One region of the Streptomyces sp. NPDC059567 genome, then DNA from elsewhere that is predicted to be linked to it. Evidence: riboswitches for the same ligand, from Rfam matches in the RefSeq annotation. Region 1 holds a riboswitch; the other holds the start of a gene.
The links. Region 1 has a riboswitch for glycine ahead of gcvP (aminomethyl-transferring glycine dehydrogenase). Riboswitches for the same ligand answer to the same signal wherever they lie in the genome.
Positions count from the first base shown of each region.

Region 2: it holds a riboswitch for glycine, as region 1 does, so the genes downstream of both, gcvT (glycine cleavage system aminomethyltransferase GcvT) here and gcvP (aminomethyl-transferring glycine dehydrogenase) in region 1, are expected to answer to the same signal.

Region 1 covers NZ_JBHWBS010000073.1:8,606-14,055, forward strand. Annotated here, with positions in the region: gene ACFVZW_RS26600 (MerR family transcriptional regulator) at 1-394, shown strand, start outside; gene ACFVZW_RS26605 (DNA polymerase IV) at 555-1,931, shown strand; gene ACFVZW_RS26610 (PRC-barrel domain-containing protein) at 1,987-2,352, opposite strand; glycine riboswitch at 2,466-2,564, shown strand; gene gcvP (aminomethyl-transferring glycine dehydrogenase) at 2,745-5,450, shown strand, end outside.
Region 2 covers NZ_JBHWBS010000033.1:63,416-68,865, reverse strand. Annotated here, with positions in the region: gene ACFVZW_RS17365 (L-serine ammonia-lyase) at 1-803, opposite strand, end outside; gene glyA (serine hydroxymethyltransferase) at 954-2,213, opposite strand; gene gcvH (glycine cleavage system protein GcvH) at 2,234-2,614, opposite strand; gene gcvT (glycine cleavage system aminomethyltransferase GcvT) at 2,692-3,819, opposite strand; glycine riboswitch at 3,969-4,071, opposite strand; gene ACFVZW_RS17345 (AAA family ATPase) at 4,212-4,883, shown strand; gene ACFVZW_RS17340 (enhanced serine sensitivity protein SseB) at 5,096-5,450, shown strand, end outside.

The sequences.
Region 1 (5,450 bases):
GCGGCCCGCGTACGGATCCGGGACGCAGCGGCTGTACAGCTTCCGTGACGTCGTCGTTCTCAAGATCGTCAAGCGGTTCCTGGACACCGGGGTCGCGCTGCAGAACATCCGGGCCGCCGTGCAGCATCTACGCGCACGTGGCTTTCGCGACCTGGAGCGCATGACGCTGATGAGCGACGGGGCCACGGTCTACGAGTGCTCCTCGCCGGACGAGGTCGTCGACCTGCTCCAGGGCGGGCAGGGCGTCTTCGGGATCGCGGTGGGCGTGGTCTGGCGCGATGTGGAGGCGGCGCTCTCGCAGCTGCACGGGGAGCGCGTCGACACCGGCGAGACGCTGATCGGCCACAACCCGAGTGACGAGCTCGCGCGGCGACGGCGGGACCGGGCGGTCTGAGCGTCGGCCGGTCCGGGCGTCGTTCTGTGCTGGGCGTCGGCGTCGGCCGGTCGGTCCGGCGCGCGGGATCGCGTCGAGCGGGCGGGAGCGTCGGGCGGTCCGCGAGCGCCCGTACGTGTGTGCGGGTCGAATGTCAGTGGCGTAGGGCAGCATCGGACTTGTGAGAGCCGCGCCGACGATTCTGCATTTGGACATGGATGCCTTCTTCGCCGCCGCCGAGCAGGCGGCGAAGCCGAGTCTGCGCGGAAAGCCGGTGGTGGTCGGAGGGCTGGGCCCGCGCGGGGTCGTCGCGACCGCTTCGTACGAGGCGCGGCGTTTCGGGGTGCACTCCGCGATGCCGATGGCGCAGGCCCGTCGGCGGGCGCCCAATGCCGCCTATCTCGTGCCGCGCTTCGGCTTCTACCGGGGGATCAGCGAGCAGGTCATGGAGCTACTGGGGCGGCTGTCGCCGCTCGTGGAGCCGCTGAGCCTGGACGAGGCCTTCGTGGACCTGGAGGCCGGGGGTGTGGCCGACGACAGCGAGAGCGCGCGGGAGGCCGGTGAGCGGCTGCGCAAGGACATTCTCGCCACGACGGGGCTGACGGGGTCGGTGGGGCTCGCCGGGTCCAAGATGCTGGCGAAGATCGCCTCGGAGGAGGCGAAACCGGACGGGCTGGTGCTGATCGAGCCGGGCACCGAGCGAGAGCTGCTGGGGCCGAAGTCGGTGCGGATCCTGCCGGGCGTCGGGCCGGCCACCGGGGAGCACCTGCGGCGGGCCGGGATGACGACGGTGTCGGACCTGGCGGAAGCGGGCGAGGACGAGCTTGTACGGCTCCTTGGGCGGGCGCACGGGGCGTCCCTGTACCTCATGGCCCAGGGCTACGACGATCGGCCCGTGGTGGCCGAGAGGGACACGAAGTCGGTGTCGGTGGAGGACACCTTCGACGTGGACCTGCACGACCGGGTACGGATCCGGATGGAGGTGGAGCGGCTCGCCGAGCGGTGCGTGGGGAGGCTGCGGGCGTCGGGTCACTCGGGGCGGACGATCGTGCTCAAGGTGCGGCGGTTCGACTTCTCGACGCTGACGCGTTCCGAGACGCTGAGGGGGCCGACGGACGACACGGTGGTGGTGCGGGAGGCCGCGGGGCGGCTGCTCGAGGGGGTCGACACGACGGGCGGGGTCCGGCTGCTCGGTGTGGGGGTGAGCGGGCTCGCGGACTACACGCAGGAGGATCTGTTCGCGCAGGCGGCGGAGGCGGAGGCGGAGGAGCCGGGGGAGAGGGCCGGGGAGACTTCACCCGCGGAGGTGGCCCCGGAGCCGGAGGCTCCCGTCGAGCGGCGGTGGTCGCCCGGGCACGACGTACGGCATGCGGTGTACGGCGCCGGATGGGTGCAGGGCAGCGGGGTGGGACGGGTCACCGTGCGCTTCGAGGAGCCCGGGTCGGCGCCGGGGCGGGTGAGGACGTTCCTCGTGGACGACCCGGAGCTGGAAACGGGGGAGCCGCTGCCGCTGGTGGGGGGTGCGCCCGGCCTTCGGCCGGGCTTGTCCTCCCCCTGAGCTTCGCCAGGGGGTGCCTCCGTCGCGCTTCGCTCGCCGGTGCGGCGCGGAGCCGTCAGGCCTCCTCCTGGCCCGCCAGACGGCCGAAGTCCCGGTCCGGGGGTGGTGGGGGGAGGGAGATGTCGTAGTGGCGGTAGAGCTGGAGCTCCTGTTCGGGGGAGAGGTGGCGGCCCACGCCGAAGTCCGGGGCGTCCTTGATCAGGGACCGCTCGTACGGGATGTGGAGGCCGTCCTTGGCCAGCTCGCTCGGTTCCAGGGGGACGAAAGCGTCCCGGCTGAAGAGGCCTGTGCGGACTGCGGCCCACTCCGGGACGCCGGTCGCGTCGTCCAGGTACACCTCGTCCACGGTGCCGATCTTGTGTCCGTCGCGGTCGTACGCCTTGCGGCCGATCAGGCTGCGCGGATCGATGTCGGTCTGCACGGTCCCTCCAACGGGTCGCACTGCTCTACAAAGACTACGAAAGTGCACATCTGCGATGTCGGCCACTTGAGCGATGTCTTCCGGAACCTCGCTGGTAGGCTGGCTGTGGCTGTCGACCCTGTGCGGGAGAGTCCTCCGGAGAAACCTTTCGGAGGCGCCGAAGGAGCAAATCCTCCCCGGAATCTCTCAGGCCCCTGTACCGCACGGACGAGGTCACTCTGGAAAGCAGGGCGGACGTCCGACGGCATCCGCTCTCACCGACGGTGAAAGCCGGCGAGCCCCTTCGGCGTGCCGGTGAAGCTCTCAGGTTGAGATGACAGAGGGGGAGGCCGTCCGGGCACCCGCGCCGTTGGTGCCCCTCGCAGGTCGTGACGACCAGGAGGCCTCCGTACATGACCGCCAACCGCATTCCGCTCTCCGAACTCGAACAGGGCATCCCGTTCGAGCAGCGGCACATCGGGCCCGACGCCGAAGCACGGGCCAAGATGCTCGCGCAGGTCGGCTACGGCTCCCTCGACGAGCTCACGGACGCCGCCGTGCCGGACGTGATCAAGAACGCCGAGGCGCTCGGTCTGCCCTCTGCCCGTACCGAGGCCGAGGTCCTCGCCGAGCTGCGTGAGCTCGCCGACCGCAACCAGGTCCTCGCCCCGATGATCGGCCTCGGGTACTACGGCACCTTCACCCCGCCGGTGATCCTCCGCAACGTCATGGAGAACCCGGCCTGGTACACGGCGTACACGCCCTACCAGCCGGAGATCTCGCAGGGCCGTCTGGAGGCGCTGCTCAACTTCCAGACCATGGTCGCCGACCTCACCGGTCTGCCCACCTCCGGCGCATCCCTCCTCGACGAGGGCACCGCGGCCGCCGAAGCCATGGCGCTCTCCCGCCGCGTCGGCAAGGTCAAGAACGGTGTCTTCCTCATCGACGCCGACGCCCTGCCGCAGACCATCGCCGTCATCGAGACCCGCGCCGAGCCGACCGGTGTCGAGGTCGTCGTCGCGGACCTGTCCGAGGGCATCCCCGCCGAGATCGCCGAGCGCGGCGTCTTCGGTCTGCTCGTCCAGTACCCGGGTGCTTCCGGTGCCGTCCGCGACATCAAGCCGCTGATCGACGCCGCCCACGAGCTCGGCGCGATCGTCACCGTCGCCGCCGACCTGCTCGCGCTGACCCTGCTCACCTCGCCCGGTGCGCTCGGAGCCGACATCGCCGTCGGCACCACCCAGCGCTTCGGTGTCCCGATGGGCTTCGGCGGACCGCACGCCGGCTACATGGCCGTCCAGGACAAGCACGCCCGCTCCCTGCCGGGCCGCCTCGTCGGCGTCTCCGTCGACGCCGACGGCAACCGGGCGTACCGCCTCGCCCTGCAGACCCGCGAGCAGCACATCCGCCGCGAGAAGGCCACCAGCAACATCTGCACCGCGCAGGTGCTGCTCGCCGTCATGGCCGGCATGTACGCCGTCTACCACGGCCCCGACGGCCTCAAGGGCATCGCGCAGCGCACCCACCGGTACGCGGCGATCCTCGCCGCGGGCCTGAAGGCCGGCGGTGTCGAGGTCGTCCACGGCGACTTCTTCGACACCCTCACCGTCCGTGTGCCCGGCAAGGCCGCCGAGGCCGTCGCCGCCGCCCGCGAGACGGGCGTCAACCTGTACCTCGTCGACGCCGACCACGTGTCGATCTCCTGCGACGAGACCACCGGGCGCGCCCAGCTCGCCGCCGTGTGGGCCGCCTTCGGTGTCGACGCCGACATCGAGGCCCTGGACGCCGCCACCGAGGACGCGGTGCCCGCCGGGCTGCTGCGCTCGGACGCGTACCTGACCCACCCGGTCTTCCACGCGCACCGCTCCGAGACGTCGATGCTGCGCTACCTGCGCAAGCTCGCCGACCGCGACTACGCGCTCGACCGCGGCATGATCCCGCTCGGCTCCTGCACCATGAAGCTGAACGCGACCACCGAGATGGAGCCGGTGACCTGGCCCGAGTTCGGCCAGATCCACCCCTTCGCCCCGGTCGAGCAGGCGCAGGGCTACCTCACGCTCATCACCGAGCTGGAGGAGCGTCTCGCCGAGGTCACCGGCTACGACAAGGTGTCGATCCAGCCGAACGCCGGTTCGCAGGGCGAGCTGGCCGGTCTGCTGGCCGTCCGCGCCTACCACCGCGCCAACGGCGACGAGCAGCGCACCGTCTGCCTCATCCCGTCCTCCGCGCACGGCACCAACGCCGCGTCCGCGGTCATGGCCGGCATGAAGGTCGTCGTCGTCAAGACCGCCGACGACGGCGAGGTCGACGTCGCGGACCTGCGCGCCAAGATCGAGCAGTACCGCGACGAGCTGTCCGTGCTGATGATCACCTACCCGTCCACGCACGGTGTGTTCGAGGAGCACGTCGCCGACATCTGCGCCGAGGTCCACGACGCCGGCGGTCAGGTGTACGTCGACGGCGCCAACCTCAACGCGCTGGTCGGAGTGGCCAAGCCGGGCAAGTTCGGCGGCGACGTCTCGCACCTGAACCTGCACAAGACGTTCTGCATCCCGCACGGCGGCGGCGGCCCGGGCGTCGGCCCGGTCGGTGTGCGCGCGCACCTCGCGCCGTACCTGCCGAACCACCCGCTGCAGCCCACCGCCGGCCCGGAGACGGGCGTCGGCCCGATCTCGGCCGCCCCGTGGGGCTCGGCCGGCATCCTGCCGATCTCGTGGTCGTACGTGCGTCTGATGGGTGGCGAGGGCCTCAAGCGCGCCACGCAGGTGGCCGTCCTGGCGGCGAACTACATCGCCAAGCGCCTGGAGCCGCACTACCCGGTGCTCTACACCGGTCCGGCCGGCCTGGTCGCCCACGAGTGCATCGTCGACCTGCGCCCGCTCTCCAAGTCGACCGGCGTCAGCGTCGACGACATCGCCAAGCGTCTGATCGACTACGGCTTCCACGCGCCGACCATGTCGTTCCCGGTGGCCGGCACCCTGATGATCGAGCCGACCGAGTCCGAGGACCTGACCGAACTCGACCGCTTCTGCGACACGATGATCGCGATCCGGAACGAGATCGAGAAGGTCGCGTCGGGCGAGTGGCCGGCGGACGACAACCCGCTGCGCAACGCCCCG
Region 2 (5,450 bases), on a different contig from region 1:
AGCGTGATCCACTCCATCGCGAGCGCGGCCGGGTCGCCCTCGGAGCGCAGCTTGCGGGCCGTGTTCGCGGCGCGGCGGCGGACCTTCAGACCGCCCGGCAGGATGCCCTCGCGCGACATGCCGCGCGAGACACAGGCCTGCATGACCCGCCAGATCTCCAGGAGGCCCGCGCGGATCTCGTCCTCGCTGCGCCAGGCCTTCTCGTTCTCCATCATCATCGCGGAGATCGACAGGCCGGTCTCCTTCGCCAGGCGCAGCAGCTCGTCGCCCGTACGGAAGGGGTACTTCAGGACGGTGTCGTCCGGGACGATCGGGTTCTCGCCCTGGACCGCGTCCTCGTCCACGACGAAGCCGCCGCCGACCGAGTAGTACGTCTTCTCCAGGACCAGAGCGCCCTCCGCGTCGTACGCGAAGATCGTCATGCCGTTGGCGTGGTACGGCAGCGCCTTGCGGCGGTGCAGGATCAGGTCCTCGTCGAAGTCGAAGGGGATCTCGTGCGCCCCCAGCAGGTTGATCCTGCCGCTGGACTTGATGCGCTCGACCTCGTCGTCCGCCGTCTCGACGTCGACGGTGCGCGGGGAGCTGCCCTCCAGGCCCAGCAGGACGGCCTTCGGCGTGCCGTGGCCGTGCCCCGTCGCGCCCAGCGAGCCGTACAGCTCCGCGCGTATCGAGGCGGTGTGCGCGAGGAGCCCCTCGTTCTTCAGCCGGCGGGCGAACATCCGGGCCGCGCGCATGGGGCCCACCGTGTGGGAGCTCGACGGGCCGATACCGATCGAGAACAGGTCGAAGACCGAGATGGCCACGGGGAACTCCTTGTGGGGGGCTAGACGCCGTTGTCTGCCGGGGTGGTGCAGAACAGCAGGAAAAGGGGGTGGGGCACCGCGCTCACTGTCCAGTGTGCGCGGTGCCCCGGAGCATTCGTACGAATGAAGCTGGAACTAAAGCGTACGAAATTACTTCAGGCCGGGGTACAGCGGGTGCTTCTCCGCAAGCGCGGACACCCGGGCCTTCAGCGCCTCGGCGTCGAAGCCGGGCTTCAGGGTCTCCGCGATGACGTCGGCCACCTCACGGAAGTCCTCGTCGCCGAAACCACGGGTCGCGAGCGCCGGCGTACCGATGCGCAGACCCGAGGTGACCATCGGCGGACGCGGGTCGTTCGGGATCGCGTTCCGGTTGACCGTGATGCCGACCTCGTGGAGACGGTCCTCGGCCTGCTGGCCGTCCAGCTCCGAGTTGCGCAGGTCGACCAGGACCAGGTGCACGTCCGTGCCGCCGGACAGGACCGAGACACCGTGCGCGGTGACGTCGTCCTGGACCAGACGCTCGGCGAGGATCCGGGCGCCGTCCAGCGTGCGCTGCTGACGCTCCTTGAACTCCTCCGAGGCCGCGACCTTGAAGGAGACGGCCTTGGCCGCGATCACGTGCTCCAGCGGGCCGCCCTGGAAACCGGGGAAGACCGAGGAGTTCAGCTTCTTCGCGAACTCCTTCTTCGCGAGGATGATGCCGCCGCGCGGGCCGCCGAGCGTCTTGTGCGTGGTGGAGGTCACCACGTCCGCGTACTCGACGGGGTTCGGGTGCAGACCGGCCGCGACCAGGCCCGCGAAGTGGGCCATGTCGACCCACAGGTACGCCTCGACCTCGTCGGCGATCCGACGGAACTCGGCGAAGTCCAGCTGGCGCGGGTAGGCGGACCAGCCCGCGATGATCACCTTGGGGCGGTGCTCCTTGGCCAGGCGCTCCACCTCGGCCATGTCGACCAGGCCGGCGTCGTCCACGTGGTACGCGACCACGTTGAACTGCTTGCCCGAGAAGTTCAGGCGCATGCCGTGGGTCAGGTGACCGCCGTGGGCCAGGTCCAGGCCGAGGATCGTGTCGCCGGGCTGGGCGATCGCGAAGAGCGCGGCCTGGTTCGCGGAGGCACCGGAGTGCGGCTGGACGTTGGCGTACTCGGCGCCGAACAGGTCCTTGATCCGGTCGATCGCGATCTGCTCGGCGACGTCGACGTGCTCGCAGCCACCGTAGTAGCGGCGGCCCGGGTAGCCCTCGGCGTACTTGTTGGTGAGAACGGAGCCCTGTGCCTCCATGACCGCGACCGGAGCGAAGTTCTCCGAGGCGATCATCTCGAGGGTGGACTGCTGGCGGTGGAGCTCGGCGTCGACGGCGGCGGCGACGTCCGGGTCCAGCTCGTGAAGAGGGGTGTTCAGCACAGACATGAATAGATCCCTAAGGGGTCTCAGTTCCCGGCGGAGAACTCGGCGTACGCATCGGCGGTGAGCAGGTCGTCCGGCTCACCCGTGACGCGCACCTTGAACAGCCAGCCACCCTCGAACGGAGCGGTGTTCACCAGCGACGGGTCGTCCACCACGTCCTGGTTGGCCGCCACGACCTCACCGGTGACCGGGGAGTACAGGTCGCTGACGGACTTGGTCGACTCCAGCTCACCGCAGGTCTCGCCCGCGGTCACCGTGTCACCGACCTCCGGGAGCTGGGCGTAGACGACGTCACCGAGCGCGTTGGCCGCGAACTCCGTGATGCCGACCGTCGCGACGCCGTCCTCGGCGGCCGACAGCCACTCGTGCTCCTTGGTGTAGCGCAGCTGCTGGGGGTTGCTCATGACCTGATTCTCCTGGATCGAGGGAGTGCTGATGAACGTGGGTCTTGCGGGGTGAGACACGGAGCGAGACGGATGCGTCACTTCTGGCGCTTGTAGAACGGCAGCGCCACGACCTCGTACGGCTCGTGGGTGCCGCGGATGTCCACACCTACACCCTGCGTGCCGGGCTCGGCGTGCGCCGCGTCCACGTACGCCATGGCGATCGGCTTTCCGAGGGTGGGGGACGGGGCACCGGAGGTGACCTCGCCGACGACCTCGCCGTTCACGACGACGGAGAAGCCCGCCCGCGGGACGCGGCGGCCCTCGGCGATCAGGCCGACGAGCTTGCGCGGCGGGTTGGAGGCGGCGCGCTCGGCGGCGGCCTCCAGCGCCTTGCGGCCGACGAAGTCGCCGTCGTTGGTCGTCTTCTCGAACTTCACGACCCGGCCGAGGCCCGCGTCGAAGGGGGTGAGGGAGGTGGTCAGCTCGTGCCCGTACAGCGGCATCCCCGCCTCCAGGCGGAGCGTGTCGCGGCAGGACAGGCCGCAGGGGATCAGGCCGACCGGCGCGCCCGCCTCGGTCAGCGCCTTCCAGACGCCCTCGGCGTGCTCGGGCTTCAGGAACAGCTCGAAGCCGTCCTCGCCGGTGTAGCCGGTACGGGCGATCAGCGCGGGGACCCCGGCGACCGTGCCCGGGAGGCCGGCGTAGTACTTCAGACCGTCCAGGTCGGCGTCGGTGATCGACTTCAGGATGCCGGGGGACTCCGGGCCCTGGACGGCGATCAGGGCGTACGCGTCACGGTCGTCCCGCACCTCGGCGTCGAAGCCGCCCGCGCGCTCGGTCAGCGCGTCGAGGACGATCTGCGCGTTGGAGGCATTGGCGACGACCATGTACTCCGTCTCGCCGAGGCGGTACACGATCAGGTCGTCGAGGATGCCGCCGTCCTCCTGGCAGATCATCGTGTAGCGCGCGCGGCCCAGGCCCACCGTGGAGATGTTGCCGACCAGGGCGAAGTCGAGGAGCTCGACGGCCTGCGGGCCGGTGACGGTGATCTCGCCCATGTGGGAGAGGTCGAAGAGGCCCGCCTTGGCGCGGACGGCGTTGTGCTCGTCGCGCTCGCTGCCGTAACGCAGCGGCATGTCCCAGCCGGCGAAGTCGGTCATGGTCGCGCCCAGGGAGCGATGCAGCGCATCGAGGGCGGTCAGACGGGGGGCGGCAGTGCTCATGGGTGTGGCTCCCGGGTCCCAAGGCAGAAAAATCATGACGGACGAGGACGATCCTCCCCATCTGTCATGGAACCTGAGAGGTTCACCGAGGGCATCCTCGGCTTGCACCTTGGGTGGGGCGCGACTGTGCGCCCGCTTTTCAGATCTGCCTCATCCACGCGGTACGGGGCCTGAGAGATTCAAGGGAGGGTCTTGCTCCTTCGGCGCCCGGGGCCCACCGTGGTGGTTCCGGGACTCTCCCGCGCGGATTCGAGCGGCCGGTATGAGGTTGTGTGCGCTTGGCGCGCACATCATTGCACGAGGGGTCTGATCGGCAAATCGCTTGTGCCTCATTACCGCTTCTTTACACTTTGTGGGCAAGGGTTCCCGGGAACCCGACTGGGGGAGAAGCGATGACGTTCCAGCACACCGGCGCCTACGCCACAGGGACGGGGATACCGTCCCCGCGCGCCCGGGCCAGGACCCGCAGGCGCGGCTCCGCCGTGCCTCTGCTGCGCGATCTGCGCGAGCGCGGCGGCCGCGGCCCCCGCGTGCTCTCCTTCGCCGCCGGTGACCTCGTCGTGGTCTCCGGGCTGCCCGGCAGCGGCAAGTCGACGCTCATGCGACGCGCGGCCGAGGGCCTGGGCATCGATTCGCAGGACGCCCGCGAGCGCTGGGAAGCACGACTGCCCCGCTTCCTGCCGTACGCCGTCTACCGCCCGCTGGCCCGTATCGCCCACTACGCCGGGCTGCGCCGGGCGCTGCGCTCGGGGCGGAGCGTGGTCGTCCACGACTGCGGCACCCAGTCCTGGGTGCGGAACTGGCTCGCGCGCGAGGCCCGCCGGCGGGGCGGTGCCCTGCACCTGGTCCTGCTCGACGTCACCCCGGCCGCCGCGCGGGAGGGGCAGCGCGAGCGCGGCCGAGGCGTGTCCGGGTACGCCTTCGCCCGGCACCGCCGGGCCGTCGGCCGCCTGCTGAGCTCCGTGGAGTCCGGCCGTCTGCCCCGGGGCTGCTCCTCGGCGACCCTCCTCGACAGGGACGCGGCGGGCGCCCTGCGCAGGATCACCTTCCGCAACAAGGACTGACGGCGTCCGCACCGACGGAGCGCCGCCGACGGCACCGGCCGAGCGCCCGGCGGCCGCGTCGCTTCGAGCCGTTCCGGGATATCCGGACCGGGGTGCTCCGTGCGCTTTTGGCCACGGCGGCGCCAGGGCGGCGTTAGGGTTCTGCCCCGAGGGCGCCACGACCAGGGCGTGCGAGACGCGACCAGGGCGCGCGAGAAGGGGAACCGAGAAGCGTGGACGTCACATGGCCGGGCAATGAGCTCGAAGAGGTGCTGGCCGCCTCGCTCGGCAACCCCGCGGCCGGCGGCCGCCTCGTCGAGGTGCTCGGACGGAGCCCCGTCTGGGTGCCCCTCCCCAACGGCGGCACCCCCGAGAGCCGGGACCTCGATCTGCCCACGATGGAGATCGACGGACTGCCGTACGTCCCCGTCTTCAGCTCCGAGCAGCAGTTCCTGGCCTGTGTCGGTGCTCACATGTCGTTCACCGTCGCCCCCGCACGCGACTTCGCCCGCGGTCTGCCCCCGCAGCTCGGCATCGCCGTGAACCCCGGCGGCACCGTCGGCGCCCCGCTGCCCCCGCCCGCCGTCG